Regions from separate parts of the Pusillimonas sp. SM2304 genome, predicted to be linked through region 2. Evidence: riboswitches for the same ligand, from Rfam matches in the RefSeq annotation. Region 2 holds a riboswitch; the other holds the start of a gene.
The links. Region 2 has a riboswitch for glycine ahead of gcvT (glycine cleavage system aminomethyltransferase GcvT). Riboswitches for the same ligand answer to the same signal wherever they lie in the genome.
Positions count from the first base shown of each region.

Region 1: another riboswitch for glycine. It lies ahead of RE432_RS04795 (D-amino acid dehydrogenase); the one in region 2 lies ahead of gcvT (glycine cleavage system aminomethyltransferase GcvT).

Region 1 is NZ_JAVLUJ010000001.1:1,026,059-1,042,226, forward strand. Features, by position in the region: gene RE432_RS04735 (hypothetical protein) at 1-74, opposite strand, end outside; gene RE432_RS04740 (ATP-binding cassette domain-containing protein) at 108-2,828, opposite strand; gene RE432_RS04745 (hypothetical protein) at 2,882-3,421, opposite strand; gene RE432_RS04750 (TerC family protein) at 3,918-4,625, shown strand; gene RE432_RS04755 (c-type cytochrome) at 4,671-5,537, opposite strand; gene RE432_RS04760 (c-type cytochrome) at 5,556-5,960, opposite strand; gene RE432_RS04765 (c-type cytochrome) at 6,383-7,333, shown strand; gene RE432_RS04770 (cbb3-type cytochrome c oxidase subunit I) at 7,330-9,876, shown strand; gene RE432_RS04775 (hypothetical protein) at 9,882-10,220, shown strand; gene RE432_RS04780 (hypothetical protein) at 10,234-10,908, opposite strand; gene RE432_RS04785 (NADP-dependent oxidoreductase) at 10,957-11,961, opposite strand; gene RE432_RS04790 (DUF3820 family protein) at 12,040-12,270, shown strand; glycine riboswitch at 12,350-12,440, shown strand; gene RE432_RS04795 (D-amino acid dehydrogenase) at 12,576-13,823, shown strand; gene RE432_RS04800 (AAA family ATPase) at 13,830-16,168, opposite strand, start outside.
Region 2 is NZ_JAVLUJ010000001.1:29,670-45,837, forward strand. Features, by position in the region: gene RE432_RS00145 (4-hydroxyphenylacetate 3-hydroxylase N-terminal domain-containing protein) at 10-1,509, shown strand; gene RE432_RS00150 (isochorismatase family protein) at 1,524-2,231, shown strand; gene RE432_RS00155 (polysaccharide deacetylase family protein) at 2,246-3,154, shown strand; gene RE432_RS00160 (hypothetical protein) at 3,158-3,946, shown strand; gene RE432_RS00165 (flavin reductase family protein) at 3,978-4,532, shown strand; gene RE432_RS00170 (tripartite tricarboxylate transporter substrate binding protein) at 4,583-5,581, shown strand; gene RE432_RS00175 (dihydrofolate reductase) at 5,761-6,261, shown strand; gene RE432_RS00180 (PLP-dependent aminotransferase family protein) at 6,269-7,699, opposite strand; gene RE432_RS00185 (aspartate aminotransferase family protein) at 7,890-9,173, shown strand; gene gcvP (aminomethyl-transferring glycine dehydrogenase) at 9,313-12,219, opposite strand; gene gcvH (glycine cleavage system protein GcvH) at 12,223-12,603, opposite strand; gene gcvT (glycine cleavage system aminomethyltransferase GcvT) at 12,665-13,759, opposite strand; glycine riboswitch at 13,815-13,926, opposite strand; glycine riboswitch at 13,951-14,039, opposite strand; gene RE432_RS00205 (NAD(P)/FAD-dependent oxidoreductase) at 14,129-15,340, opposite strand; gene RE432_RS00210 (arginine/lysine/ornithine decarboxylase) at 15,405-16,168, opposite strand, start outside.

The DNA.
Region 1 (16,168 bases), 1.0 Mb from region 2:
ATCACCAGTTGCGCCGCCTCTCGGGCGTCGTCGGGCCACTGGGCGGTTGTCGATGAAAAATGCTTGCTGCTCATATACACCTCCATAAGTTGATGTCGAACATGCGTTCATGGCTTGATCTGCCGGTCCGGGTGGGCCGACGATGAAGCCGGTACTGTGCCTCGTGTCAGGGCGAGAACGGTCGCCACCAGCTCGCGCGGGTCCACGGGCTTGGCCATGTAAACCTGGAAGCCCGCGAGCAACGCATAAAGCCTGTCCTCGGCGGCGGAATGCCCGGACAGCGCGATGGCGGGCAAACGCCGGCGCAAGGACACATCGCGGTCTTCTTCGATCTGCCGGATTTTCCCTATCACTTGGTAGCCGTCGGTGTCGCCCAGCGAAATGTCGCACACCAGCACGTGGGGCCATTGATCTTGAGGGCGCTCGGACAATGCGGCGACGATGGCCTCGCCCGACGTGAAAAGACGCGTATGGGCGCCATGGTCTTCCAGTGATTCACCCAGCAATATCCGGGCTTCCTCTTGGTCGTCGACCACATATATTTCAAGCCCCTTAAGAGGTTCGGGTGCGGCATCCGGAGGGGCGACATGGGGAGCCATTTCCACCACCGCGCGCATTGGCATGTGTAGAACGAAAGACAGTCCCGGCCCATCCGCGGCAGTTTGCACCTCGAATCGTCCGCCCATTTTCTCCATCAATGCATGGGCGCGTGGCGGGTCCAGCAACGCGACATTCCCATCGGCCGCGGCGAGGGCGGCCGGCTTATCGGGGGCATCCGCGATGCTTTCTTCGCTAGCCGCATACCGACTGTCCGTGACCGTAACGACGACTTCCGTTCCCGCTCGTTCCAGGCTGATGGCTATGCGGCCACCGGGCGGCGTGAACAGGATGGCATTCTCCAGCATTTCACCCAGCAGGTGCTGGAGCGCCCCGGGATCGCCGGTCACACGGGCGGTATCGGCCCGGATCAAGGTATAGAGCGCGATGTTTCGAGCATTGATAGCAGGCCGGATGGCATCCAGCACGCCCGCTACCAGCGCCACGAGGTTGATCGGCTGGGCGCTGAGCCGGGCTTCTTTTTCGTGCATTGCTTCCTGCTGAAGTTGCAGTTGCCACATCTGGGCGTACTGTCCTTGCTGGCGAAGCAACTCGTGATGCGTGCCGCGCTCGGTGATACGGCCATGGTCCATGACGAGAATCAGGCCGGCGTCGACGATAGTCGATAGCCGATGGGCGATGATAAGTGTCGTCCGCCCCCGCGACAGGGCCTTCAATTCTTGCTGAATCGCTCTTTCGGTACGCGTATCAAGCGCCGAGGTCGCTTCGTCCAGCACGAGTATGGGCGGATTCTTGAGAAATGCGCGGGCAATGGCGATACGCTGGCGTTCTCCGCCGGACAGCTTGATGCCGCGCTCGCCGACCGGCGTGTCGTACTGGGCCGGCAGGCTTTCTATGAGTTCGTGAATGCGGGCAGCCTTGGCGGCCTCAATCACCTGGCCCATGCTTGCCCCAGGCTTTCCGTAAGCGATGTTATAGAAGATGGTGTTGTTGAACAGCAGGGACTCTTGCGGGACGACGCCTATGCTGGCGCGCAGGCTGGCCTGCGTGACGGCGCGAACATCCTGGCCGTCGACAGTGACACTGCCGGCATCGGCATCGTATAGGCGCAGCAGTAGTCGCGTCAGCGTCGATTTACCGGATCCGCTTCCGCCGACTACCGCTACCTGCTGGCCGGACTCGATTCGAAAGCTGATGTCGTACAGTATCTGCCGGGCGGAGTCATAGGCGAAATCGACGTGGTCGAAACAGACCGCCCCGCCATGAATGTCCAGGGCGGGCGGGCGCTTATCCTGGTCTGTTTCCGTGGGCAGGCGCAGCAGGCTCGACATGCGCTCGGCATTGATCAAGGCCTCGCGTGTCTGGCGAAAAATCAGGCCGAGTGTGTTCAGTGGCAGGCAGACTTGTATGACATAGGCATTGATCAAAACGAGGTCTCCCACGCTCAGGCCGGCATTGACCACATCCTGTCCGGCCATCAGCATGACCAGGGCTACGCCCACCGCAATGATCGCGCTCTGTCCTATGTGCAGTACCGACAATGCTTTCTGGTTGTCGACGCCTACGCCTATCCAGCGGCTCATGATGCTGCTCAATCTGTTTGATTCGGACCGTTCACTGGTATAGAGCTTGACGGTTTCGTAGTTCATCAGGCTGTCCACCAAGTGGCCATTGGCGGCGGAGTCCAGTTCATTCAAGGCGCGCTGGTAGTGAATGCGCCTCTCGGTAAACACGATGGTGTAGATCGCGTAGGCCATGAAGGTAACGGCCAGTACCGCTGCAAACCCCATTCGGTACGCAGAAAGCAGAATGATGATGATGGATGTGATCTCGATGACCGTGGGCAGCACGGTAAACAGCGCGGTACCAAGCAAGAAGCCTATGCCTGCCGTGCCGCGCGACACATCGCGGGCAAACACGCCAGTTTGCTGGCTGCCAAGGAACCGTGCGCCAAGCCGATGCAAGTGCTCGAATACCCGTACGGTAAAGTCGGCCACCGCCGTAGCGGTCACCTTGGCGAAGGCCATGTCTCGCAGTTCGGTGAACAAGCCTGAAAGAAAACGCAGCAGCGCGTAGGCCAGCAGCAGGAACACCGGCAAGCTCAGCGAGAGGTGGCCGCCGTCCAGGCTATCGATGATGTGCTTCAGGGATACCGGTACAAGCAGGGCAAAGACTTTGGCGGCGATCAGCAAGACCAGCGCCAAGGCCGTCCGCCGCCGGAACCGCCAGACTACCTGCCAAATAGTGGCATAGAGTTCACGTTGCTCCATGAATCTGATCCGGGGGTAACGCAGGGTCTTTGCGAGCTTTTTCACGCATCAGCTCAAGTCAAAGGCAGTTGATGCGAGCCGTGATTGTCATGCCGGCCGAGTTCCAGCCTTTCGGCCATCTGCAAAGCCCTTTGCTTTGCAATGGCGCGTAGAAAGCCGGCGACGGCTGTGCCAATGGCTTCGTCGAACCAGGGATCCGCGCCACTGACGCCGACCGCGATCCCGTCAGCCCAGACACCGCCCCAGACGCCCGTTTCGACAGCCCTGAGCAAGTGTGCCGCCATGTAGCGAAGCTCGTGTCCACTACGCTGCACACGCCAGCACACACGGGCTTTTTCGCGCGCGTAACGGGCGTAGTCGGCATCCCAGGCGTCACGGTCGCCGACTGCATGCTCGTAAAGAATGGCCTGTTCAAAGTCACAGTGTTCCGGCCTGAGTCCGGGATCCATGATGACGATGTACAAGAACCCGCTTTCGCCCAGTGTGCGCGATGCGATTCCCTTTTCGATCATGGGCAAGGCCAGATCCACCGCCTGCTTGGCTGCGGACTTGTCGGCCAGTGCGCTGCCCAGTGCTCCATGCGCTTTACTCATCGCTTTACCTCGTATAACGCTGGTTTATAGGGGGCCGCGCACAGCGCTGCGGCATGCCCCTGGGTGCAGCATCGGCCACAGGATGCGACCGATGCTGGTTTGCTCAGCAATACATGTGCCGACTGTGGCGGAGCGCGGAACAGGAGCCAGACATGAAAAAACCTTGACTTTCCGCGATGTGTGAATATACTTACGTCCATCAAGGGGAGTAGCTTTCCACCGCAGCATCGTCATTACGGCAGTTTTGCAAGTCTTTGCAAGCTCCCGGTGCTCGGGCAACAGTCATGTTGCAAGCAAGACCTTGCCAATAAGGGCAAGGTCTATACTCCAGCGATAGCTGTGGCCTGCGTCCTTACGGATCAGGCCATTTTTGTTTTTGTCTGACGCTCGCCCTGTCTACATGTCTACACCGCGTGTGGTTCAAGCAAGCAGGCCATGGCACTGGCCTGATCCGTTTCCCTTCACAGTTTTTATCTTGGTACCTAAAGGGTGACTTATGCTTGAATTTTTACAAACACTGAGCTGGGCAGCGGTCTTTCAGATCATCCTGATCGACATTCTGCTGGGCGGCGATAATGCCGTGGTCATTGCGCTGGCCTGCCGGAATCTGCCGCGCAAACAGCGCATGCAGGGGATTCTATGGGGTACGGCGGGCGCGATCGGCCTGCGTGTGGCCCTGATTGCTTTTGCATTGACCTTGCTCAGTGTGCCGTTCCTGAAGATCGTGGGTGCGCTATTGCTGGTGTGGGTCGGCATCAAGCTGCTGATTCCAGAAGAGGATGCGCACGGCAAGATCAATGGCGGCACGTCCATTATGTCCGCCGTCAAGACGATCATCGTGGCCGATTTTGTGATGAGTCTGGACAATGTCATCGCCATCGCGGGCGCGGCGCAGGGGGCCAATCCCGAACATCAAATGGGCCTGGTCATCTTCGGCCTGGTCGTCAGCGTGCCCATCATCATCTGGGGCAGCACGCTGGTGCTGAAACTGATCGACCGCTTCCCCAGCGTCGTCACTTTCGGCGCAGGGTTGCTGGGCTGGATTGCAGGCGGGATGCTGATCACGGACATTGTCATTGTGGAGCAGTTCGGCGAGCCCTCAGGCATGTTGAAGCTGTCGGCTGAAGTGGCAGGCGCCTTGATCATTGTGCTGGCCGGCCGTTGGTTTGCGCAGCGCAAGCGCGCCGCCATGGCCAGCGCCTAAGCAGCCCACGGTCCGGCGATGGCGCCGTTACGCTGCGCGGCCTGCTTATTGCGGCTCGCGCAGCGTGTATAGAAATGCGGCGATATCGCGTGCATCTTGCTCGCTTACGCCCAGGTCGGGCATGGCCGACAGGGGGTCGACCCCAGTCGGCTTGCGCAGCCAGCGCAGCATATTGGCCGGGGTATTGGGTAATACCCCGGCAATATATTGCCGGTTGGCGATGCCCGCCAAGGGCGGCCCGACATGCTTATCCGCGCCAACGACGCCGGGGATAGCGTGGCATGTGGCGCACAGGTATTGCTGCAGCGCCTTTTTTCCGGCGCCCGCATCGCCAAGCCGGGCTTCTTGCGCCGCCGATGTGATGGGCGCCTGCGGCGTTGCCGATGGCGTCTCGGCGTGCTCCCGGCTCCAGCGCGCGTAGTCGGCCGGCGATAAGGTCGGCAAGACTTTCATGAAGGCCACCACGTCCCATATTTCCTCGTCGCTCATCCGGTACTGCCATGCAGGCATGCCGCTCATCTTGATGCCACGCCGGATGATCCAGTGGGTTTCGGCTGCCGTCCACTCCTGGGCGGAAGCGACCAGCGATGCGGGCGCAGGCGTCAGGCCCAGCGCAAAAGGCTGGGGCGCGATCCCCGGCGCGCCGTGGCATTGGACGCAATGCGAACGAAAGAGCTTGAAGCCGGCGACGACGCGCCCGGTATCTTCCAGGTTGGGCACCTCTGTGCCGGACGTGCGCAGCTTGACCGAGCGCCGCAAGGAGGTTTCGAGCAAGTGATACACGGGGGCGGTGTGCTGGTCAGTCGCGCTGACGTCGTACACACCCGAATACACAAACAGCCCCCCCAGCAGCGCGGCGCTTGCCGCTGATGCCGTCAGGGTAATGCCTGCAACGCGCTTCCATGTCTTCATCTTCGGCTGCCCCTGAGGTTAGTGGAGGGTAAGAAGGTAGGCGGCGATGTCCTTGGCATCGCCGGTGCTGAGTCCCATGTTGGGCATGGCGGTGCGCGGATCGATGGCCGGCGGGTCAAGCAGCCATTGCACCAGGTTGTCGGGCGTGTTCGGCAACACCCCGCCGATGTAGGCACGCAACGCCATGTCGGCCAGCGGCGGACCGACCTGTGGCGCAGGGCCCTTTACGCCCGGGATAGTGTGGCAGGCGACGCAGCCATAGCTTCCGATCAGTTGCCTGCCACGTTCTACGTCTGTTCCTGTCAACTGATCGGCTTGGCCCCGGGGTGAAAGCGGGGGAGGCGCCTTGCCACAGCCGGCGAGCGCGAAGAGCGCAATCACGGCCAGCAAGGGCCAGCGTCGGCCCGCAGCCGGGATAGGCACGCACGCTGCCATGCAGAGAAGAAAAGCCGGTCTTGGAAATCTCTTTTGCATCTGAATGTAATTGCACGGAGCCAAAAAGGGCGTCCTGGCCCGTTCACGCTTGCTGATCCTGTCGTTCCTTAGCAAATTCTTTGCCAAGGTCCGCAGGCCATGGACAAGTCCCGGCATTGCGGCGTGCGCCGACGGCAAAAATAAGCGAACGCGTGTGTAAATTATTCAAAATCGGGCGAAAACATACCCATGCGCTGCACGCTTTCGCGGGTGGCTGCCTGCGTATCCCCCATGCTGCGGCCAGGGTGGCATGCAACGTGCTAAACGCAATGGCTCACTGCCGCCATACGCCGATCCACCTGTGTTTTTCCGGCCAACCCCCAGCACCGGACCTTCTTATGTTTCGTTCGCGCCCTACTGTACTTCTCGTGATGTTGCCGCTTCCAGTGTGGGCGGGTGTGCAATCGGCCCTTCATCCCGGCAGCGAAGATGCCGGCCGGATTGTGGAAATCAGCTGGGTCCTGTTCATCGGCGCGGCCCTGATCTTTTTGCTGGTCCTTGCCATGCTGTTTCTGGCGCTGGCCGGCCCGCCCGCGCTGCGCAGGCTGTTGGGCCGGCGCTCGGTGATCATCGGCGCCGGCATTGCTTTTCCGGTGATCGTCCTGAGCGCACTGCTGGTCTATGCCTTGAATGCGGCTTCGTCCATGGTCCGGGCCGGTACGCAGCCGGTATTGCGTATCGAAGTGATCGGCGAAATGTGGTGGTGGCGGCTGCGGTATCTGGACCATGACGGCCGGACGATGTTTGAAACGGCAAACGACATCCGCATCCCGTCGGGCCTGCCTGTGGAGTTCGTGCTCAAATCGGACAATGTGATCCACAGTTTCTGGGTGCCCAACCTGGCCGGCAAGCTGGATATGGTGCCGGGGCATGTCAATCGTCTGCGGGTGCAAGCCAACGAGCCGGGCGTCTTTCGCGGCCAGTGCGCGGAATACTGCGGCGCGCAGCATGCCAAGATGATGTTCGACGTCCAGGCGATGGCGCCGGACGCCTTCCAGACATGGCTGGCATCGCAACGTCAGCCGGCGCGGGAGCCGGCCGATGCCAGGCTCAGGAGCGGGAAGCAGACCTTCATGCAGGCTTGCGCGCAGTGTCATGCCATCCGGGGCACCCAGGCGGCGGGCACGCTCGGCCCCGACCTGACGCATGTCGGCAGCCGCCTTTCGCTGGCGGCGGGCGTATTGCCCAATAATGCCGGGACGCTGGCCGGCTGGATCGGGGCAAGCCAGCGTATCAAGCCGGGCAATCACATGCCCTCGTTCGACCAATTGTCCGGCGAGGACTTGCGGGCTGTTGCGCACTACATGGAAAGTCTCCAGTGACGCCCGAGCATCCGACAGCGGACCGGGTATCCGCGCTGCCCAACTCCTTGCCCCGGCCTGACGGAGAGCTGGAGCAATTGCGGCGTGTCTGGCAGCCTCCGCGCGGGCTGCGTGCGCTCACGGTCGTCAATAACACCAATGTTGGACTGTTTTACATCGGCACGGCGCTGCTGTTCTTCCTGCTTGCCGGTGTGCTGGCGCTGCTGATGCGTACGCAGTTGGCCGTGCCCGACAATGATTTGATCGGACATGAGCTGTACAACCAGCTGTTCACCATGCATGGCACGGTGATGATGTTCCTGTTTGCGGTGCCGGCGGTGGAAGCCATGGCCATGCTGCTTCTGCCGAATATGCTGGGTGCGCGCGACCTGCCGTTTCCGCGTTTGTCCGCGTATGCCTATTGGGCGTATGCCGTCGGCGGCGTGATTTTTTTCTGCAGCATCTTTGTGGGACTGGCGCCCGAGGGCGGCTGGTTTATGTACCCGCCGCTGACCGGTTCCACCTATTCGCCCGCCCTTAACGCGGACCTGTGGCTGCTTGGTATCGGCTTCATCGAGATCTCGGCGATTGCCGGCGCCATTGAGCTGGCGATTGGCATCTTGCGGACACGCGCGCCGGGCATGACGCTGGACCGGATGCCCATTTTTGCGTGGGTGATGTTGGTGTTCTGCGGCATGGTGATCATCGCATTCCCGGCCGTGATCGTGGCCACGGCGCTATTGGAGCTGGAACGCGCCTTTGATTTGCCTTTCTTCATTGCCGAACGAGGCGGCGACCCCCTGCTGTGGCAGCATTTGTTCTGGTTCTTTGGCCACCCGGAGGTCTATATTATTTTCCTGCCGGGGGCGGGCATGGTGTCGATGATCATTCCGGCCATGACGGGTACGCCGCTGGTCGGCTATCGCCTGGTTGTGCTGGCGGTCGTTGCGACCGGCTTCCTGAGCTTCGGCTTATGGGTGCACCACATGTTCGCCACCGGTATTCCGCAGCTATCGCTGAGCTTTGCGTCGGCGGCCAGCATGGCGGTGTCCGTGCCGACCGGCATACAGGTATTTGCCTGGATCGCCACCATCGCCCTGGCGCGCCGCTTGCGTCCGCTGCAGGTTCCCATGCTGTTCATACTGGGGTTTTTCTTTATCTTTGTGCTGGGCGGGCTGACCGGGGTCATGGTGGCGGTCATACCCTTCGACTTGCAAGCGCATGACAGCTACTTCATTGTGGCGCATCTTCATTATGTGCTGATTGGCGGCATGGTCTTCCCGCTGTTTTCGGCCTTTTATTATTGGGCGCCTTTCATCAGCGCGCGCGCCCTGTCCGACCGGCTTGGGCGTTGGGCGTTCTGGCTGATGTTCATTGGCTTCAACGTCAGTTTCTTCCCCATGCACTTTACGGGCCTGGCGGGCATGCCCCGGCGTGTCTACACCTATGCCGACAGCGTTGGCTGGGGCGTGCTCAACATGGTGTCCACGGTGGGCGCCTATATGATTGCCGCCGGCGTGCTGGTGTTCTTGGCCGACCTGGCCCGCAACTTCCGCCCGAGCCAGGGGCGGAATGCCGGCAACCTGTGGCGGGCCGGCTCCCTGGAGTGGGCGCCCAGCAGCACGTTCGGGCTGCGCAGTATCCCGATCGTGACAAGCCGGGAGCCCCTTTGGGACCAGCCCGGCCTGGCCGAAGACGTGGCCGCGGGGCGCTACTACCTGCCCGATGCGCCAACCGGGCGGCGGTCGACGCTGGTGACGAACGCCCTGGATGCGCGGCCCGAATATCTGCTCGAGCTGCCGGGGCCGGGCTGGCCGCCTTTCTTTGCCGCGCTTGGCACGGCGGGCTTCTTCCTGCTGTTGACCTTCAAGATGACCGCATTGGCGGCGGCTTGCGGCCTGCTGGCCCTGGCGATGATATGGCGCTGGCTGTGGGATGCCGATGCGGGGCCGGATCACCCTCCGGTGGACATCGGAGGCGGCGTGCGCGTGCCGGTATCTTGCCGCGGCAGTGCCTCTCATTCCTGGTGGGCCATGATCATGCTTATCATGGTCTGCACCAGCATTTTCAGCTCGCTGATGTTCGCCTATCTGTTCTTGTGGACGACGTCGCCGGGAATGTGGCCCGATCCGGCCCGGCTTCCCGCGGCGGCTTTCCCCCTGGCGTCCGCCTGCCTGCTCCTGGGCAGCAGCGCGGTACTGGCGTGGCTCGGACGCAGGCTGGGGCAGTCAAGGCAGAAAGGATTGTGCCTGGGCATGCCGGTTGCCTTGCTGATGCTGCTGGCGGCGGTTGGCCTGGAGGGCCATGCCCAGTGGCAGGCGGGCTTGCGGCCGCAGGATAGCGGCTATGCCGCGGCGGTCTATGCCGTGGTCGGCCTGTTGGGCGTATTGACGACGGCGCTGTGTTACATGGGCGTATTCACGATGGCGCGTTCGCTGGCTGGCAGGCTGTCGCCGGCGCGGCGGGCCTGCTACGACAGTACGATGATTTTCTGGCACTACACGGTAGCGCAGGGTTTGCTCTCTTTGGGGTTGATCCACGGCTTTCCGCGCCTGATCGGATGAAGCGCATGCAAAGGAGCTTCTCTCGCGTCTTCTTGTTCATGCTTGCCGGCCCCCTCATTTGGGCGGCACACTTTCTGTTCATCTATTCGGTGCATGGCGTGGCTTGCGCGCGGCCCGCGCTGTATGGCGCCTGGCTGGGGGCGCCGGTGTCCGCGTGGATTATTGTGGCGGCGAGCGTGCTGGCGCTTGCCGCGATGGGCTTGATCTTCCTGCGCCTGCGCACACAGTTGCGGCGCAGTGAGGACCGGGGGTTTGTTTTATGGACGGCCGGTGCGCTCAGCTTGTTGTCTGCCTTGGCGATCGTCTGGGAGACCATACCGGTGTTGCTGGTGCCTGCCTGTTAGCGGGGCAAGGCGGTCACCCATGGGGGTCGGTGTCTTTGCGCCCCGCGCCAAGGCCAAGCCCCATGCCCATGCCGGCTCCGCCACCGCCGCCCATGCCGCCGCCGCGTCCGCCGCTTCTTGCGCCATCGCTCTTTGCGCGGCTGCCGCTGCCTTGCACACGGGTCGGCCCTTGAAGCGGGATCTCGGCATCGTCCGGCACCGGTCCCAGATCAAGCGCCTTGCGGATGAAATTGCGCAGGGAGATCACCAGTTCGGCGGTGTGGATGGGGCGGCCTGCAGCCATGTCGGCGGCCGCCTGGCCTGCCAGGCGGACATGCTCTTCGGTCCCCAGAAGGACAATGTCCGCCAAGGCGGCTTCGACGGCATCGCGGATGCGGCGTGAGCGGTCGGAGCCGCTGGCCGCATCCTGGCTGCCGGCTTCTTCGTCCTGTACCGGCGCTTGTGCGCCCAAGTCGCGCAGATGCGTGGGGTCTACCGTGAGCCGCCCGGTGAAAGAGCCCCCCAAGGTCTTGTAGGCGGCAATCAGTGTCCTGAGCCGCTCATTGATCTGCCGGTTCATGCGCTCGCGGCGTTGCTGCAGGGTTTGCATCATGAGCACCCGCACGCCCACGCCGATCAGGGTGAACAGGGCGAGCCCCAACAGGGTGGTCAGGATTCCTTGCCACGAACTGAAATCGAAATAGCGCACGTGAACCTCGGCAGTGTCTGCGTTGCCTGTTAGTGTACTTGGCCGGGCCTACAAGCGAATCAGGCGCTTGCCCAGGTTTTCGCCCCGGTAGAGCTCCTGAATCGCGCCCATGGCGGTATCCAGGCCGTCGGTGATGTGTTCGCTGTAGGCCAGCTGGTTTGTCCGGACCATGTCTTCCAGTTGGCGCACATAGGACGGATACGTGTCCATGTGGTCGAACAGAATGAAGCCCTGCATGCGGGCGCGCCGGGTCAGCAAGATGCGTTCGACGCGCAGGCCGGAGGGCGGGGGATCCCAGTTGGCGATCGATGCGGTGCCGCATACGATGACTCTTGCGCCTATGGCCAGGTGAGGCAGGACGGCGTCCGAGATCGGCCCGGCCGTATTGTCGAAGTACACGTCCACCCCGTTGGGGCAGGCCTCTTTCAGGGCCCGGCCGATGTCCTGGGTCTTGTAGTTGATGGCGTGGTCGTAGCCGAATCGTGTTTGGCAGGCCTGGACTTTTTCAGGCGTGCTGGTCAAGCCGACGCTGCGGCAGCCCAGGGCTTTCGCCAACTGGCCCACGCAGGATCCGACCCCGCCCGCGGCGGTGGACACGACGACGGTTTCGCCCTGTTGGGGCTGTCCCAGTTTGTCCAGGGCCGTCGCGGCGGTGACGCCGTTCAGCCCCAGCACGCCCAAGTACAGCGATGGCGGCAGGTCGGTGGCGGTGATCTTCTGTACGACGGCGGCGGGCTGCACCGCGGCATATTTCTGCCAGCCGAACCAGCCCATCAGGCACTCGCCTTCGTTGAAGCCCTTTGCCCTGGACTGCACCACAACGCCGACGCAGAGCGAACGCATGACGTCGCCGACCGCTACGCTGGCATAGTTGTTGGCATCGGCCAGCCAGCCCCGCATCGCCGGTTCAACCGACAGCCACTGGTTCTGCACCAGAATCTGGCCTTGTTCGAGCGGCGGCACCGCCGCGGTGTCCATGCGGAAATGCCCGGGTGCCGGAATACCGGTGGGCCGCGTTGCGACGCGGATGCATTCGTTGACAAGCGGGCTCACATTGTTCTCCTGATCAATAGCGGGCAAAGAGGTCTTAAAATCCAGTGTACCCAACTGATGATGGCCCGCGCACTGACCATGCAACCCGAAGACCTGGAACTGCTTGTATCCCGTACGATGCCCTACGGCAAATACAAAGGGCGCTTGCTGGCCGATTTACCCGGCCATTACCTGAACTGGTTTGCCCGGAACGGCTTTCCCAAGGGTGAAATCGGGCGCCTGCTGGCCTTGATGCATGAAGTGGATCACAACGGCCTGACCCCTTTGCTGGCGCCGCTGCGCAAGGCCGGCGCGGACCGTGCGCCATGATGCGGCGCCTGATTGCGCAATATGTGTTTCCCCCTATTGAGCTGCCCGCCTATAACAGGTAGGCTTATGCAGTCGAAATACAGGTTATGCAGAAGAGTCCGGCACATTGTGCCGGCGCCGACGGAGCAACCGCCCCGGAAACTCTCAGGCAACAGGACTGCATACACCAAGACGATCTGGAGAGCGGCGCTTTCGCGCCCACCGAAGGGGAGCCATCCGCAAGCCGGCATGGTGAAACTCTCAGGTACCAAGAACAGATGGGGCGTCGCCGTCAAACGGCGGCGACCACCTTTTTTGGAGCTCTCATGCACCACATCGCCATTATTGGCGCCGGCATTACCGGCGTCACGTCTGCCTATGCCCTGGCCCGGCAGGGGTATAAAGTCACCGTCATCGATCGCCAGCGCTATAGCGCCATGGAAACCTCTTACGCCAACGGCGGGCAGCTGTCGGCCAGCAATGCCGAGGTCTGGAATAACACCTCCACCATCATGAAAGGCATGCGCTGGATGCTGCAGCGCGATGCGCCCCTGCTGGTGAATCCGGCCCCAAGCTGGCACAAGTATGCATGGATGGCCGAGTTTGTACGCTATATCGCCCATTACCGCGCCAATACCATCAAGACCACCCGCCTGGCCATTGAAGCCAGACAGCATCTTTACCAGATGGCGGAAGACGAGAACATTGATTTCGATCTGGAGCGGCGCGGCATCCTGCATATCTATCACGATAAAGCTAGCTTCGAATCCGGCCGGCGCGTGAACACGCTGCTGCGCGAGGGCGGCCTGGACCGGTATGAAGTCACCGCCCAGGAGGCCCGCCAGATAGAACCCGCCCTGACCCGGGACTGCTACGGCGGGTTCTATACGCCATCCGATGCGACCGGCGATATCCACAAGTTCACGCGCGGACTGGCGCTGGCATGCGAACGCAAAGGCGTCACGTTCCTGATGGATACCGAGCTGCGGAATATTCTTTCAACCGGCCAGGGCCATCAAGTCGTATTCAGCCAGGCGGGGGCGCAGGCCGGGCAGCTGGATGTGGACGCGGTGGTCGTGTGCGCCGGCACAGCCAGCCGCCAAGTCGCGGCCATGCTGGGCGACCGCCTTAACGTGTATCCGGTCAAAGGCTATTCCATTACCGTCAATCTCGATGATGAGGCCAGCCAGGAGGCAACCCCCTGGACCAGCCTGCTGGACGAAGAAGCCAAGATCGTGACCAGCCGCCTGGGGCGCGGCCGTTTTCGCGTGGCCGGCACGGCGGAGTTCAATGGTTTCAACAAAGACATTCGCGCAGACCGCATTCAGCCCCTGACCGACTGGGTGCGGCGCCATTTTCCCGGCATCGACACTTCGCGTGTTATTCCGTGGGCCGGCCTGCGGCCCATGATGCCCGATATGATGCCCCGGGTAAAAGCCGGACGGCGTGCCGGTGTCTTCTACAACACCGGCCATGGCCATCTGGGGTGGACGCTGTCGGCGGTGACGGCGCACATGCTGGTCGACACGATACAGCAGGCGGCGGGGCCGTCCGCCGAACCGGTGCCGGCCTGAGTGGCGTCACGCAGGTGTTGTCGTGCCGACGCCGCCCAAGGCGGTGTTCAGCCTGAGCTCGGCACGGCGCGCATATAACGATAGGCCGAGCCGGCGGCTTTCGACCATTGCCTGTTGCCAGCACGCCTTGGCTTGGCCTGGCTGACCCTCGCCGGCCAGGCCATCGCCGTTAAGGCACAAGTATGCACCGCGGAAACACTGCGTGCCATAACGCTCGATCAGCACGCCGGCTCGCTCTACTGCCTCAAGCGCCTGGACAGGCTGGCCCAGGTAGGTGAGTGAATCGGCGAGCAATAATTCCAGCAGTGATTGCCATACCGGCATGGCATGGCTGGAAACCGTGATGGCATGCTCGATTTGTCCTAGTCCCCGGTTGTCGCCCCGATGCGCCAGCGCCCATCCCGACATACCTTGAGCCAGACCTTTCCAAAATGCCAAATCAACGCTCTCGGTCATGGCCTTGAGCTCAGAGGCTGCCTTGAATGTGCCTTCCACATCGCCGCGCAGGCGGTATAGCTCAGACAGGACTGCCTGACAAAGTGTGCGGCCCGAGATTGCGCTGGATTCGGGCCCGTCGGACAAGGCCATCTTGACGACCTTCATTCCCTCTTCTTCCCGTCCCTGCAAGGCCAGCACCCAACCCAGCAAGCCACGCGCGCTTTGAGCCCTTTCCGCGCCCCACGTGTAGGCGCGCTTATTGCCTCCGGCAAGGCCGCCCAATGAATGCAGGCACGCCCGTAGCCAGCGTTCCGCGCTGACCACATCGCCCATGAACAGCCGTGATTGCCCCAGCGCATATTGGGCCGAAGCCATCTGCATGTTTGCGCCACGTTCTTCAGCAAGCAGCAGCAGCTGCTCGGCCCGGTGCAGGGCCTGTGCGTGGGGCAGGGTGTTGAAGGCTACCACCCATTCGCCCCACTGGGTTTGATAATGGATATCGGGGTCGTCGTCCTGCTGGTGCAATGCGGCCAGGCGATCGTAGACGTCTGATGTCTCTTGCGCCCCGCCGCCCTTGAGCAAGGTCAGCGCAGATCCAAGCAGTAACTGGCATTCAAGTTCGAGCTTGCGCCGCACGTGAGGGTCATCGATGCGGGCCAGGGCCGACAGCGCGCGCCTGGCCATGATCTCCGCCTCGTTGGCGGTTGATTGCGCCAGGGCATCGCGGCCGGCGACGCACCACCAGCGGCAGGCATCTGGATGCTCGGCGGCGTCCAGGTGACGGGCCACATAAGCGGCATCGCTGCGCGCCTTGCGCGGCTCTTGGTTAATGAGAAACTGTGCGATCTGTTGGTGCAGGCGGCGGCGTTGCGCGGCATCCAGTGTTTGGTAGATCGCATCGCGCGTGACAGCATGGCAGAAGCGCGCGGGCATGCCTTCGTCGACCAAGCCGTGCTGGCTTAACTGGCGCAGCAGCACGAGCACTTGCCTGGGTTTCATTTCCTGTTCCAGCCCGAACTGCGCAACCAGGCTGTCGTCGATCCGGCCAGCCACCGAGGCAAATTGTGCCAGTTGCCGCGCTTCGGGGACGAGTGCTGAAATGCGTGCAGCGATCAGGTCGAGCATGACGGGTGTGGTGCTGATGGTGTCGCCCAGGGCAACCTGACGCACGATTTCGTCTGCAAATAAGGGTATGCCGTCAGCTTTTTCGACAATGCGATCGCGCTGTGAGGAGGACAGGTGCTGGCCGCGCGAGCGATGTACGACCAGTTCGGCCATGGCACGCTTGTCGAGGGGTTTGAGCAGAAGCTCGTTCGTGAGCCACGGGCAAGTAAACGCGTTGCGGGTCGTGCACAGCACCATCGTGGGTGCGGTCTGGCAACGCTGCATGAGCCCGCTCAGCAATGCCAGGCTGGATGGATCTGCCCAATGCAGATCCTCCCAGATGATCAGCAGCGGTGCCTGGCCGTTCGCGCGGCTTAGCAATAGCTGCGACATGGCATCAAGTACCGCCGGGCGCGTCTGCGGGCCGTTGGGTAATGCAGTGGCTGCGTTCGATCGCGCCTTCTCAGGGTATAGGGTGCGGTGCAGCAAAACCGTTACGTCGCGGGCCAGAGGCGAGCGGCCTTCTGTCCACGATTGACCGGCGCCCGTGGAAAGATAATTGCGTACAGGATGAAATGGCTTGTGCTCATAGCCTTCTTCACAATATAGCGTGTGCACTTCTCCGCCCGTGCGGCGCACATACTCGGCCATGACGCCGGCCAGCAAAGACTTGCCGATGCCCAGGCCGCCACGAACCAGTACCCCCACCGGCTCCTGACCCATCGGCAGGTGAGCCCATAGGCGCACCAGCGTATCGAACTCACGTACCCGGCCGAACATGCGTCCCACCGGGCGCGCTTCGC
Region 2 (16,168 bases):
CGGCACTGCATGTTACGCACTGGCAAGGACTATCTGGCTTCACTACGCGATGGCCGGCAAATTTATATCGGAGATGAGCGGATCAGCGACGTCACGACGCATCCGGCATTTCGCAACGCGGCACAAAGCTACGCCAACCTTTTTGATCTCAAACGGAAGACGGAAGGCATGTCTTTTGAAGAGGATGGCAAACGCTTCAGTTTCTACTACAAGCAGCCGAGGAACGCCCAGGACCTTGTATTTCGCATGAAGGGACACAAGCTGCTCGCAGACTTCAGCTACGGTTTATTAGGGCGATCGCCGGACCACGTAGCCTCGTTTGTTACAGGCATGACGCTCAGGCCCGAGGTCTTCGATGTTCCAGGGCAAGGTTTTCGCGACAATCTCGACGCTTACTACCATTATTTACGCGACAACGATTTATACGTCACCTATGCGGTCCATCCTCCAGCCGGCGCAAAAAACTGGAGCACCGACGCAAAAGCGTACCTCTTCGACTCGCCGTCGCTGCAAGTCGTGGCGACCGACGACACAGGCGTAACGATCCATGGAATGAAAATGCTGGCCACCGGCGGCGCATTCGTCGATGAAGTATGGATCGGCAATTTGACAGCGCTGGCGCCCGGCAGGGAAAAAGAAGCCATCACATGCGCCTTGCCGATTGCAACGCCCGGCATCACGCTATGGTCCAGGAAGTCGATGGAAGCGATGGCGGAAAGCGTTTTCGACAACCCATTGTCCTCCCGTTTCGACGAGTCCGATGTCATGCTCATTTGCGACCATGTCAAAGTTCCCTGGAGCCGTGTTTTCACGCTGGGCAATGTGGAACTGAGCCGCTCTATATATATGGAAACCGCCGGGCATTGCTTCGGGAATCACCAATCCAATGTCCGTTTCTGGTCCAAACTGCAGTTCATCGTAGGCTTGGCAAACAAGATCGCGCAATCCGGGGGCGTTCGCGGCATTGCCGCCGTCCAGGACACATTGGGCCGCCTGGCCGCGTACGAGGCGAGCATCGCCGCCATGATCCACGGACAGGTGCAAGCCTGCGAGCACATAGGTGAGGAGTACGTGCTGCCCAATCGCCGCTATATGTATGGAACCCTTAACTGGTGCCAGGAAAACTACGCTTCGTTGTGCACCACCGTCAGAGAACTCATGGGCGGTGCAGTGTTCCAGATGCCCGCCAACGTATCCGTGACGAACAATGCAGCGCTCAGTGCCATATTCGAGGATTTCTGGTCCACGGAAAACGAAACAGCGCTTGATCGCATGAAACTCTACAAGCTGGCCTGGGACATGCTCGGTTCTGAATTCGCAAGCCGCCATCTGCAATACGAAAACTTCTATGCCGGACCGTCCTTCGTAGTGCGGGCATACAGTCTGCGCCACGCCCCTTGGGCCGCCTTTGACACGATCGTCGATGACCTTATGTCCAGCTACGACGCGACCACAACGAAGAATCCAGTGCCGTCGCGTGACAGCACAGCCGTCACCACCACTACCTGAGAGAGCTGAAGAATATGTCCAGTCAACATAAACGCCCCTGGGATGGGCTCATCACAAGCGCCGACAAGGCCGCATACGCAACCGCAGGCTTCGGAGGCCAGAGCGGATTGGGGAAGCGTCCCGCCCTATTGATCATCGATATGCAGTATAGAACCACCGGCACCAAGCCCGTTCCGTTACAGGAAGCGATGAAAGAATTCGCCACATCGTGTGGGGAGGCTGCCTGGGACGCCGCCTCCCGGATCAAACCTATTCTGTCGATGTTTCGTGAAAAAGGCTGGCCTGTGCTTTATCCGCACGTAGCGCCCAAGAAGCCCTATGACAAGGGCAGGCTTACGGAAAAGGTCCCTACCATGATGGGCATCCCACCCAAAGGCTACGATTTCTTCGCCGATCTGGCCCCCCAGCCCAACGACATACTCGTTCCCAAGCGGCACCCCAGCGCATTCTTCGGCACCTCCTTGGCCAGCGACCTGATCAACCTCGAGGCCGACACCCTGGTCATCGTGGGATGCACGACCTCTGGATGCGTCAGGGCGAGCGTTGTGGATGGTTTTTCCTACAACTATCACATCGTGGTGCCTGAGGACTGCGTGTACGACAGAGGAACCGTCGCCCATGCCGTCAATCTTTTCGACATGTCGGAGAAGTATGCACATGTCCTCCCATCGGGCGAGTTGCTGCAGCTTCTGGCCGATATGCCAGCCCGTGTCAGTGAATAAAAGGAAAAACCACTATGGAAAAGTTCGATACCAAGCTTGACCGCTACGCTTATTCAGCCATCGTCGACCGCCCAACCTACGAGTGGCCAAACGGCACCCGGCTGGCCGTCTACTTCGCATTGAACATCGAGGCTTTCGAGTTCGGCTTGAACCCGGGCAAGGACTTCACCTCATCGCCTTCGGCCCCATACCACAGAGGCTATGCCTATCGTGATTATGGAAACCGGGTGGGCGTCTGGCGCATCAAGAAACTGTTCGACGACATGAATATGCCGCTGGCCATTCTGGCCAACTCTTCGGTTTACGACGTTTACCCGCGCGTTCTTGATGCATTCAGAGAAAGAGGCGACGAGTTTGTCGGCCATGGCCGTACCAACTCGGAGCGGCAGATTGAAATGTCCGAAACGCAAGAGCGTGAAATGATCGCCGCAGTGGCAAGCCGAATGTCCGCCGCCGAAGGCACTCCCCCTAAGGGATGGCTTGGCCCTTTCATCTCTCAAAGTCCAAAAACCCCCGAGCTGTTGAAGGAACAGGGGTTCACCTACATGCTCGACTGGTTCTTCGATGACCAGCCGGTGTGGTTCAAGACGGACAACGGACCCATACTGGCCGTTCCCTATCCTTCCATGGAACTGAACGATCTACCGGCATACATCAACCGCGGGTCGTCCGATTCGGACTTTACACGGATGATGATCGACGCGTTTGACGAGCAATTGGAAGAATCCGCTACGTTTCCATCGGTCTATTGCGTCTCGCTGCATACTTTCATGACCGGACACCCTCATCGGATACGGCAGTTGCGCGGCGTGCTTGAACACATTCAAGCGCACAGGGAATCCATCTGGCTAACGACCCCTGGCCAGATAGCAACCCACGTCGCGGCCTTGCCCAAAGGCACGGTGCCGGGCGATGAAAGGTGAATAATGAAGACTGAAAGCAAGAACCATCGCATCGAACGCGAATACAGCCGCGAGGGCCTGTTCGGCATCGCCGTGCCCCAGGCAAACCCCGTCGTCGAGCCTGAATTCTCCGCATTGATGCCAGCCGGCACCGGAACGATCGCCACACGGCTGCAAGGAAGCCGCAGCAACTCGAAAAACCGGCTGATCGACTATCTGGACAACCTGGAGACAAGCCTTTCAGCGTTTGATACGGCCGCTCTGGACGTAGTCGGGTATGCCTGCACCGGCAGCTCCTATCTGGTCGGACGCGAAGAGGAACAGCGCAAAACAGAGGCGCTCTCCAGCAAATTCGGCTACCCCATCATCACTTCCGCACAGGCCATTCTGGCCGCATTGAGACACCTGGGCGTTTCGAAGATCGCCCTCATCGCCCCCTATCCACAATGGATGATCGATACTAGCCATGAATACTGGACGCAATGCGGGCTGACAGTCACCGGTTCGGCCAGGACAATGCTTGATACAGAAGATACAAGGAACGTCTATCAGCTTCGTACCGAGATGGTGCTGCACGCTGCCGCAACACTCCCGATCCACGATGCCCAAGCCGTCTTGCTATCGGGAACCGGAATGCCAACGCTTCGGGCTATTCCCGCAATCGCTCAACTTACAAAACTGCCCACCATATCGTCCAATCTCTGCCTTGCATGGGCAATGCTTGAGGCGGCCCGGACCCCTTACCCGACACCAGACCCTGAAGCAGGCGAAGTCCTGGTCGGCGGCTGGAGCAGGCGTATTTCACGCCTATAGACGCATGCACCGCAACAAAGGAATTCAAGAAATGACTGCACAGCAATTGTCGCCCTTGCCTTCGCCGTTATGCCGTCCCAACAATGGCGCGCATATTGAAAAACGCCAGGACAGCAGATTATTGAGAAATACGTTGGGCTCATTTGCCACAGGTGTGACAGTGGTCACCGCGCTCGCTCGCAGCGGAGCGCCGTTGGGGGTGACCGTCAACTCATTTGCATCAGTATCGCTTGACCCTCCGCTCGTTCTGTGGAGTCAAGTGAAGAGCGCGCCCAGCCATCGTGAGTTTCTGGAAGCAGAAACGGTCGTCATCAACGTGCTATCCGCCCATCAACAACAGCTCTCCCAGCACTTCTCGCGACCCAGCCCAGACAAGTTTGCCGATATCGAATACCAGCCGGCCGCTTGCGGCACGCCTATTCTCGCAGGCTGCGCAGCAACATTCATCTGCCGCGTTGTCGACCATTACTACGGTGGTGATCACACGATCCATCTATGCAAGGTCGACGCATTCGAGAACCATTTTCGGGAGCCCCTGATTTTCTGTCGCGGCGCCTACCTGAAATCCGATTTATTACCCACATAGCGATTACTTGCACCAGAAGAAACTTTATGACATTCCACAAGGAGGAGAACATGGCATCAAGCAACAAAGGAAGAGCGGGAGCAATGCTCGTCGCAATAGCGAGTGGCTTTGCATCATTGACGCTGCCCACCATCGCAGCAGCAAACAGCTACCCATCGAAGTCCATAGAAATTGTTGTTCCTTATGCGCCCGGGGGGACCAATGACGTACTTGGACGAACGGTGGCAGAGGCAATAGGGGCTGAATTCAATCAATCCGTCATCGTGTTGAACAAGCCGGGGGGAAGCGCAAGCGTCGGAAGCGCATTTGTCGCCCGCTCAGCGCCGGATGGCTATACCTTGGTCATCGGCAGCCAAGGCACGATGTCCGCCAACCCCCACCTCATGCCGAACCTGCCCTATGATGCGCGCCAGGACTTTGTGCCGGTGGCGCTCATCGGGTCAGTCAACAACGTGCTGGTGGTACCCGCTTCATTTCCGCCTAAAACCCTCGGCGAATTTACACGTTATGCGCTCGATCATCCCGGCGACGTAAACTTCGCTCATGCAGGCGTAGGCACATCGATGAGCCTGGCCGGCGAGCTTTATAAGATAAAGACGGGGGCCGAATTGGTGTCGATTCCTTATAGAGGCTCGGCTCCCGCCACGATTGCCTTGATAGGGGGAGAGGTCCAATCCATGTTTGCAAACACCATCTCCGTCCTGGAGCAAATTCGCGCGGGTCAACTCCGGCCGCTGGCGGTCACAGGCAGCTCGCGTGACGCTTTGCTTCCAGATATCCCTACCTTTCAGGAAGCAGGCGTCAAAGATTATGAAATCACCTCTTGGTTCGGGGTATTTGCTCCCGCCGGCACGCCTCCCGAGATTGTCAACAAGCTGAACGAAACAATACGAAAGGCCTTGGCAAGCCCTCAACGCGAGAAGATTTTGCTGGGCCTAGGGGTGGAACCAGGCAAATTATCGGCAGCGGAATTTTCCCAGTTTGTTGAAGCTGACCATCGCGTCATCGGGGACCTGATCAAAAGCGCTGACATAAAGATCGAAAACTAACTCGATTATTCTTTACCTGGGCGCCGAAGCCACTACGCCAGTCTCATGGCGGGTGTCCTTCGGCCCGCCTCTTTATCAATCCGAAATATCAAATGCATGTTTGATAAGCGCTCCGCGACCGCTGCCCTCATTTCTCTTAGAATACGAGGTCATACAGTTATCCCCTTCCTACCTACCCCATGCGCACACCCGTTATCCAGCTTGTCGTCGCCTATTCAAGAAACCGCGTCATCGGCCGCGACAACACCCTGCCCTGGCGCCTGCCGGCCGACCTGGCCCACTTCAAGCGCGTTACCCTGGGCCATCCCATTGTCATGGGGCGCAACACCTGGCTGTCGCTGGGCCGGCCCCTGCCCGGGCGCCCCAACCTGGTCATCAGCCGCAACCCCGGGTTCAAGGCCGAAGGCGCCACGGTCTACCCGTCGCTGGAAGCGGCCCTGGCCGCCTGCGCCGACACCGGTGCCGACAAGGCCTGCATTATCGGCGGCGAACAAGTGTTCCGCCATGCATTGACCATCGCCGACGAAATCGTCGCCACCGAGATCCGGGCCGACATCGAAGGGGACACCTTTTTCCCCGCGCTGGATGCGGGTATCTGGCAAGAAATCGAAAGGCTGCCGCAGCCCGAGGAAAACGGCCTGCACTTTGATTTCGTCACCTACAAGCGCGTGAAGGCATAGCCGCGGATCAGGGGGTTGCAGCGCCCGCCTTGCGCATGAATTGCCACAGCGCCGGGTGCAAGGAATACGCCACATTGAAGCGTATCCAGCCGCTATCGGCCTGACCCGGATCAAAATAAGAACCGGGCGCCAGCCAGATGCCGTCTGCCAGCGCCTGCTCGGCCAATTTGTTGGCGCCCTGTTCGCGCCACGGCCCGCTGCCTGGCCTGGCCCACAGGAACAGGCCCGCCTGCGGACGCGCGAAGACCTCGAAGCCGTGCTGATCCATCAGCACGCACAGCTCGTCGTGGGCTTGCCGCAAACGGTCCTGCACACGCTGCAGATGCGCCTGGTGCCTGCCCTGGCTAAGCACCTGATACACCAGGCGCTCCATCATTTCCGGCGTCGTCAGCCCCATGGACATCTTGGTCTTGGCGAATTCCTTGAGCAAGGCCGCGTTGGCGACGATATACCCCACCCGCATCGAGGGCATGATGCTTTTGGAGAAACCCGATACATACACCACGCGTCCGGTGCCCGCCAGCGCCACCAGCATGGGGCCCAGGCCGGGCATCAGGTCGCGCGACACGTCGTCTTCGATCACCCTGAAATCGTACTGCTCGGCCAACTGCAGCAGGCGAAAGGCATTGCTCATGCCCAGGCTCGTGCCGGTGGGATTTTGCAGGACCGTGTTCACGAACAAAGCCTTGATCGCATGCTGGCGCGCCAGGCTTTCCAGCGTGTCCAGGCACAGCCCTTCGCCATTGCGCGGCACGCCCAGAACCAGCAAGCCCGCCAAACGCAAGGACTGCAGGAAATTGGCATAGCATGGCTGCTCGACCACAATGACGTCGCCCGGCCGCAATAAGGTGCGTATGACGATATCCAGCCCCTGAGACGCGCCCTGCGTCAGCAAGACCTGATCAGTGTCCAGTTGCAGGCCGTGCTGGCCCAGCGCCTGCTGCACATGCTCGCGCAGGGGGTGATAGCCATAGGGATGGCCATAGCCCGCGACCTGATTGACCGGCGTGCGCGCCACCTGGCGCAAGGATTGCTGCAGGCCCGCCTCGTTCAGCCATTCGGCGGGCAGCCAGCCGCAACCCGATTTGATGGGAATGGAATGGTCGGCAAACACATCGGCCAGCAGCCACGATGCGCCGATGCGCGGCGGTATCCAGCTGGTAGGGGCGGCTGCGCCCCGTTCGGCCCGCGCCAGCGCCGCAACGCGATACCCCGACCCCGGGCGGGCCGTCAGCCAGTTCTGGGCCACCAGGCGGCTATAGGCGGCCGATACGGTGAACGTGCTTAAACCATGGGCTTTGGCAAAGTGCCGGATCGACGGCAGCGGCATCCCCGGCCTGAGCAGCCGCTGCCGTATGGCCGCTTCAATGGCGGCAACCGTCTGGTCCACCAAGGGCATCGCGTGCTTGCGATCACGCAAAGGTTCAAAGAAACGCATCCATCCCTCGCCATGTACAGATATTCTTATCTTACCAATACAGTAATCGATTTATAGTTCAACTGTATATGTTTTTACTGCGCGCGCCGGACGAGAATAACTGATCAGTCTCTTTTTACTCATACTTTACCGTTGCCGGGGGTACATCATGACCAGCCAAGCCAACATTCCAGACCTTTCGAATCTGTGGATGCCGTTTACCGCCAATCGCCAGTTCAAGGAACAGCCTCGCTTGCTGGCCAAGGCCCAAGGCATGTATTACACCGCCACCGACGGCCACCAGGTGCTGGACGGCACCGCCGGCCTCTGGTGCGTCAACGCCGGGCACGGCCGCCAGGAAATCATCGACGCCATCGCCCGGCAGGCCGCCGAACTCGATTACGCGCCCAGCTTCCAACTGGGGCACACCGACTCGTTCCGGGCCGCCTCGGCCGTCGCCAAATTGATGCCGAAAGGCATGGACCGCATTTTCTTCACCAACTCGGGGTCGGAGTCCGTCGACACCGCCCTGAAAATCGCGCTGGCCTACCACCGGGCGCGCGGCGAAGGCCAGCGCACACGGCTGATCGGCCGCGAACGGGGCTACCACGGCGTGGGTTTCGGCGGCATCTCGGTCGGCGGCATCTCGCCCAACCGCAAAACTTTCTCGGGCGCGCTGCTGCCGGGCGTCGATCACCTGCCGCATACCCACGACCTGTCCAAGAATGCGCACACGCGCGGCCAGCCCGCCTGGGGCGAGCACTTTGCCGACGACCTTGAGCGCATCATCGCCCTGCACGATGCCTCCACCATTGCGGCAGTCATCGTCGAGCCGCTGGCCGGCTCCACCGGCGTGCTGATTCCCCCCAAGGGCTATCTTGAAAAACTGCGCGCCATTACCGAAAAACACGGCATTCTGCTGATTTTCGACGAGGTCATCACCGGTTTCGGCCGCTTGGGCGCCAATACGGCCAGCGAGCGCTTCGGCATTACACCCGACATCATCACCCTGGCCAAAGGCATCAGCAACGCGGCGGTGCCAGCCGGCGCGGTCGCGGTCAAGCGCGACGTCCATGACACGATTGTGGGCGCGGCCGCCACCGGCATCGAGTTCTTCCACGGCTACACTTACTCCGCGCACCCCTTGGCCACGGCCGCCATCCTGGCCACGCTGGACATCTACGAAAAAGACAAGCTGTTCGAACGCGCCAAGGGCTTGTCGCAAACCTTCGAAGACGCCGCCCACAAACTGGAAAGCGCGCGCCATGTGATCGATGTGCGCAACCTGGGACTGGTGGCGGGCATCGAACTGCAGCCGCGCTCGGGCGCGCCGGGGGCCCGTGCCGCCGAAGTCTTCGCCAAGTGCTTCGATCAGGGCCTGATGGTGCGCTACACGGGCGACATCATCGCCGTCTCGCCGCCGCTGATCATCGAAGAAGCGCAAATCCAGGAAATCTTTGAAAAAATCGAAAGCGTCCTGAAAACCGTAGACTGATCTTCAGCGCAGCCCCGGACGCGGCCCGATACGCTGCGCCCGGGGCTGCCCGCAACACCCTTGATGATCCAATGAAAATGGCGGGTGCCGGCAATGACCGGCACCCGCCATTTATTTGACGGCAGGCGTCATGCGCCGATCAGGCCGACGTGGACGGCTCCACTGCCAGATCGGCATCCGACGCATAGGCCTCCATGGGCGGGCAGGAACACACCAGGTTCCGGTCGCCGTAGGCATTGTCCACCCGCGACACGGGCGGCCAGTACTTGCCGTCGCGCAGACTGGACACCGGATACGCCGCGGACTCCCGCGTGTAATCGTGGTGCCATTCCGTGGCCAGCAGCATCTGCGCCGTATGCGGGGCGTTGCGCAACACATTGTCTTGCGCGTCGACCTCGCCCCGTTCAACCTGGGCGATCTCGGCGCGAATCGCAATCATCGCATCGATGAAGCGATCAAGCTCGGCCAGACCTTCGGACTCCGTCGGCTCGACCATCAAGGTGCCCGCGACGGGGAAGCTCATGGTGGGCGCATGGAAGCCATAGTCCACCAAACGCTTGGCGATGTCTTCGTTCGATATGCCGCAGGCATCCTTGATGGGACGGATATCCAGGATGCATTCATGCGCCACGCGGCCGTTGGGCCCCGCATACAGAATCGGGTAGTGATCGCGCAGGCGCGCCGCAATGTAGTTGGCGTTCAGAATGGCCGTTTCGGTGGCTTCCAGCAAGCCTTCCGACCCCATCAGCACAATGTACATGTACGAAATCGGCAAGATGCTGGCCGACCCGTAAGGCGCGGCCGACACGGGGCCGACGCGCGCATCGGCGGGCAGGCTGCCCGACGCATCGAGTACTCCGGGCAGATAGGGCGCCAGGTGCGAACGGACCGCCACAGGGCCCACGCCCGGACCGCCGCCGCCATGCGGAATGCAGAAAGTCTTGTGCAGGTTCAGGTGCGAAACGTCGGAGCCGAACTTGCCCGGCTGGGCCAGGCCCACCATGGCGTTCATATTGGCGCCGTCCAGGTATACCTGGCCGCCGGCGTCGTGCACCAGCGCGCAGATTTCGGTGACGGCGGTTTCAAACACACCGTGGGTGGACGGATAGGTGATCATCAGGGCCGCCAGATGGTCGCCCACCTTCGCGATCTTGGCCTTGAGGTCTTCAACATCGACGTTGCCGTTCGCGTCGGACGCCACCACGACCACGTCCATGCCGGCCAGTTGGGCCGACGCGGGGTTGGTGCCGTGCGCGGATGCCGGGATCAGGCAGACATTGCGCTGATGCTGGCCGTTGGCCTGATGATAGCCGCGTATGGCCAGCAAGCCGGCGTACTCGCCCTGCGCGCCCGAGTTGGGCTGCAGGCTGACCGAATCGTAGCCGGTGATTTCGCACAGCGCCGCGGACAGGCGGTCGACCAATTCCTTGTAGCCCTGGGTTTGCGACGTAGGCGCAAATGGGTGAATCTGGCCGAACTCGGGCCAGGTGACGGGGATCATTTCGGCCGTGGCGTTCAGCTTCATGGTGCACGAACCCAGCGGAATCATGGTCCGGTCAAGCGCCAGATCCTTGTCGGCCAGGCCGCGCAGATAGCGCAGCATATCGGTTTCGGACTGAATCCGCGAAAACACCGGATGGCTCAGGATGGCCGACTGGCGCTGCAGGCTTGCCGGAATGCCATGCTGCGCCGGCAAGGCATGCTGAGCCGAGGCATCCCACGGCTTGCCCACGGCTTGCGCCAAGACGGACAGCAACACATTCAGATCGCCGACGGTGACGGTTTCGTCCAGCGAGACGGCCAACTGCGCATTGCCCACCTGGCGCAGGTTGATGGACGCCGCCTGCGCCGCCTGCACGATCGCTTGTGTCTGCGCGCCGGTATCCAGCAGCAAGGTGTCGAAATACTGTTCGCTGGCCACCTTGATGCCCAAGCCGGACAAGGACGCATGCAGGAAGGCCGTCAGGTAAGCCACGCGCTCGGCAATGCGCTTGATGCCGGCGGGGCCGTGCCACACGGCATACATGCCCGCCATCACCGCCAGCAGGACCTGCGCGGTGCAGATGTTGGAGGTGGCTTTTTCGCGGCGAATGTGCTGTTCGCGGGTTTGCAAAGCCAGGCGCAGGGCGGGCGCGCCCTGGCTGTCTTTGGATACGCCCACCAGGCGGCCGGGCATGTTGCGCTTGAAGGCATCCTTGCAAGCCATGAAGCCGGCGTGCGGGCCGCCAAAGCCCATGGGCACGCCAAAGCGCTGCGCCGAGCCGACGGCGATATCCGCCCCCCACTCGCCCGGAGGCGCCAGCAGCGCCAGCGCCAGCAGGTCGGTGGCGACCGCCACCACGGCGCCCTGCGCATGGGCCGCTTCGGTCAAGGCACGGTAGTCGCTGACGCCGCCCAGGCTGTGGGGATACTGCAGCAGCACGCCAAAGCACTCGGGCAGGCCCTGCGCTTCATCGCCGACCTGGACATCGATGCCCAGGCCGCTGGCCCGCGTGCGCAGGATTTCAATCGTTTGCGGATGGCAATGCGCCGATGCAAAGAAGACATTGCTCTTGGCGCGCGAACCGCGACGCGCCAGCGTCATGGCTTCGGCCGCGGCCGTACCCTCGTCCAGCAAGGACGCATTGGCGATATCCAGGCCGGTCAGATCGGCAACCATGGTCTGGTAGTTCAGCAGCGCTTCCAGGCGGCCCTGCGAGATTTCCGGCTGATACGGGGTGTAGGCCGTGTACCAGGCGGGGTTCTCTAGAATGTTGCGCAGGATGACGTTCGGGACATGCGTACCGTAATAGCCCTGGCCAATGTAATTGCGAAACACCTGATTGCGGGAGGCGATCGTTTTCAGGTCCGCCAAGGCGTCGGCTTCGCTGCGCGAGGCCGGCAGGTTCAAGGCGCCGCGCTTCAGGATGCTGGCCGGCACGACTTCCTGGATCAGGCTGTGCAGGTCGGGCGCCCCGATCGCGGCCAGCATCGCGGCCTGGTCAGCCTTGGACGGGCCGATGTGCCGGGGAATGAAATCGGAGTGGGGGTCGAGTTCGCGCAACATAAGTCAGCCTGCGTCAACCTGGGCTTGATAGCCAGCCGCATCCAGCAGGCCTTCGGTGTCAGCCATGTTATTGGGCTTGATCTTGAAGATCCAGGTATCGAAAGCGGCGTCGTTGATCAGATTGGGCTGATCGTTCAGGGCTTCGTTGAAGGCGACGATTTCGCCATCGACGGGCGCGTAGATATCGGAAGCGGCCTTGACCGACTCGACCACGCCGGCGGTGTCACCGGCGTTCAATGCGGCGCCGGGGTTGACATCGCCCACGAAAACCAGGTCGCCCAGTTGGTCCTGGGCGCTGTCGGTAATGCCTACCAGCAGGATGTCGCCCTCGGCTTTTACCCACTCGTGTGAAGACGTATATTTGCGATCGTTGGGAAGACTCATGATTAACCCCGTAATTGGATGATAGGTATGTTGACGTTCTGGAGGTGTTCAGAAAAGCGAATCAGGCAATAATCTTGCCGTTGCGCACAAAAGGCATTTTTACTACTTCGGCCGGCAGCCATTTACCGCGAATTTCGACCTGGATCGGGTCGCCGGGCTGCGCGCCCTTGGGCACACGCGCCATGCCGATGGACACACCCATGGTCGGCGACATGGAACCGCTGGTCAGTTCGCCTTCGCCCTGGCCGGTGCGCACTTTCATGTGGCCGCGCATCACGCCGCGTTCCAGCAGCTTGACGCCGACCAGCGTGCGGTCGGCCGCGGCGGCTTCCAGCGCTTCGCGCCCGATGAAGGCGCGTTCCGTATCTTTCAGGGAAATCGTCCAGGCCAGGCCCGACACCAGCGGGTTGACGGATTCGTCCATTTCCTGCCCGTACAGATTCATGCCGGCTTCCAGGCGCAGCGTGTCGCGCGCGCCCAGGCCGCAGGCGCGTACGCCGTTGGCGGCCAGGTCGCGCCAGAAGGCTTCCACCTGCGTGGCGGGCAGAACGACCTCGAAGCCGTCTTCGCCGGTATAGCCAGTGCGCGCCACCAGGGTGTCGTCATCGACGAAAGCGCCGGTGAATACCGGCAGGGCATGCGTTTCGGCCTCCCAGCCGGGGCGTGTTTCCCACAGCTTGCTCCGGGCGTTGGGGCCCTGTACCGCCACCATGGCCAGGTCGCGGCGCGGCGTCAGCACGACGTCGAAGCCATCTGCCTGCGCAACATGCTGCATCCAGGCCAGATCCTTGTCGGCCGTGCCCGCATTGACGACGACACGCCATTGGTCGGAACTGAAAAAGTAAACGATCAGGTCATCGATGACCCCGCCTTCGGGGTTCAGCATGCACGAATACAGCGCCTTGCCCGGCACCGCAAGCTTGGACACATCGTTGGCCAGCAAGCGCTTCAAAAAAACTTCGGCATCAGGCCCGTTGACGTCGATATTCAGCATGTGCGATACATCGAACATGCCCGCGTCCTGGCGCACGGCATGGTGTTCTTCGAGTTGGGAGCCGTAGGCCACAGGCATGTCCCAGCCCCCGAAGTCGACCATTTTGGCGCCGAATTCGATATGGACGGGATGCAGGGGGGTATGCTTTAACGCGGTAGACATGGAGACTCCAAAAACAGAATAAAAAGACGACGCGCACCATTGATATGCTGGCCAGCACCGCCCTTCTGTCCTTTTGCCTGAGAGTTGACCCGCGCTTGGCGGGTGTTCACCTTCGGCGCCCGCCGCCCTGCCTGCCAGGTGATGCGGGTCTCTCCAGAGTGCTGCCTTGTGTGTTTCAAGAACGGAACAACAATACACGAGCGGTACGGGGTGCCTGAGCGATTCTGGGCGAATTGCGCCTTCGGCGGCCGGCGGACCGGCGCTCTCCCACTCGGTGTAATGACAGCGACCGCAAAGAATAACCCGAAAAACAGCCTGCGCCAAGTCGAAAACTGGGCCTCGTTCCTGCCTGCCGGGATGCGGGGGCGGTCAGCCGGCCAGCAAGGCCCGGCCGCAAGCCACCCCGGATGCCCAGGCCCACTGGAAGTTGTAGCCTCCCAGCCAACCCGTCACATCCAGGGCCTCGCCCACAAAATACAGGCCGGGCACGGCCTTGGCCTGCATGGTTTTCTGATCGATCGCGCGGGTATCCACGCCCCCGCGCATGACTTCGGCCTTTTTGTAGCCGGCCGTGCCGGTGGGTATCAGCGACCAGCCATGAATCCGTTCGGCCAGTTGGCGCAGCGTCCGGTCGGGAACGTCGGCCAGGCGCTGCGTCCCCATATCCGCACCGGCCGCCCCCTCGTGGGCCAGCCACTGCTCGGCCAAGCGCTTGGGCCACAGCCCCGCCAGCACCGTGCCCAATTGCTGGCGGCCGCCCTGCTTGGCCGCCAGCAATTCTGTCGCCAGACGCTGGTGGGGGGCCAGATCAATATGGATGGCATCGCCGGGATTCCAGTAGCTGGATATTTGCAAAATAGCCGGCCCCGACAGGCCGCGGTGCGTAAAGAGCAGGTCTTCCAGGAATTCCTGCCTGTGCTGCCGGGCGCTGCGCTGGCCGCCCTGCGCCGCCGCAGCGCCCGGCGCGGCGACGGCCTTGACGGTCACTTCAAGCGCAACGCCGCTCAAGGCCCCAAAAGCCTGCCACGCTTGCGCATCGAAAGTCAGCGGCACCAGCGCGGGGCGCGGCTCTACCACTTTCAGCCCGAACTGGCGCGCCACGCCCAGCGCAAAATCGCTGGCGCCCAATTGGGGAATCGCCATGCCGCCCGTGGCCAGCACCAGTTGGTCCGCGCGCAATACGCCCTGGCTGGTGCGCAGCGTAAACCGGCCGTCGCCGTATGCGATCTCTTCGACGCTGCACGGCATGCGCCACGACACCTGCCCCATATCGCACTCGCGCTTGAGCATGGCAATAATGGCTTCGCTGGATTCGTCGCAGAACAATTGCCCGCGGTGCTTCTCGTGCCACGCAATGCCGTGCTTCTCGACCAGATCGATGAAGTCGCGCGGCGTGTAGGCCGCCAGGGCCGAGCGGCAAAAGTTGGGATTCTGCGACAGGAAGTTGGCCGGGCCCGTGCCCACGTTGGTAAAGTTGCAGCGCCCGCCGCCCGAAATCCGTATCTTTTCGGCCAGGCGCCGGGCATGGTCGATCAACACCACCCGCAACCCGCGCTGGCCCGCCACGGCGGCCGTCATCATGCCGGCCGCGCCGGCGCCAATGACCGCCACATCAAAACTTCCGGACGCCACGCGCTGACCGGCCCTATTCTTTCAGGCAGTCGACGTAGTACCGCACTTGCCCGTCGGGCCCGATGTCGTTGGCAAGGCCGTGGACATCGGTTTCGAAGCCGGGGAACTTGGCATTGAACTCACGCGCGAACTTCAGATAGTTCACGATGCGGTGATTGAAGCGCTCGCCCGGGATCAGCAGGGGGATGCCCGGCGGGTAAGGCGTCAGCAGCACGCCGGTGACCCGGCCTTCGAGCTCGTCGATATCGACCCGCTCGGCTTCCCGGTGCGCCATCTTGGCGTAAGCGTCCGACGGCTTCATGGCCGGCACCATGTCGCTGAGATAGACCTCGGTGGTCAGGCGGGCCAGGTCGTACTTGCGGTAAGCCTCGTGGACGTGCTGGCACAGGTCGCGCAGGCCCATTTTTTCGTAAAGGCGGTGTTCCTTGCAGAAATCCGGCAGAATGCGCCACATGGGCTGGTTGCGATCGTAATCGTCCTTGAACTGCTGCAGGGCGGTCAGCAAGGTGTTCCAGCGGCCTTTGGTGATACCGATGGTGAACAGGATGAAGAAGGAATACAGGCCGGTCTTTTCGATGACCACGCCATGTTCTGCCAGGTATTTGGACACCAGCGCGGCCGGAATGCCGGTTTCGGCAAACGTACCCGAAATATCCAGGCCCGGCGTCACCACGGTGGCCTTGATCGGGTCCAGCATATTGAAGCCATCGGCCAAGGCGCCGAAACCATGCCATTCGTCGCCCGACTCCAGCAGCCAGTCGTCGCGGTGCCCGATGC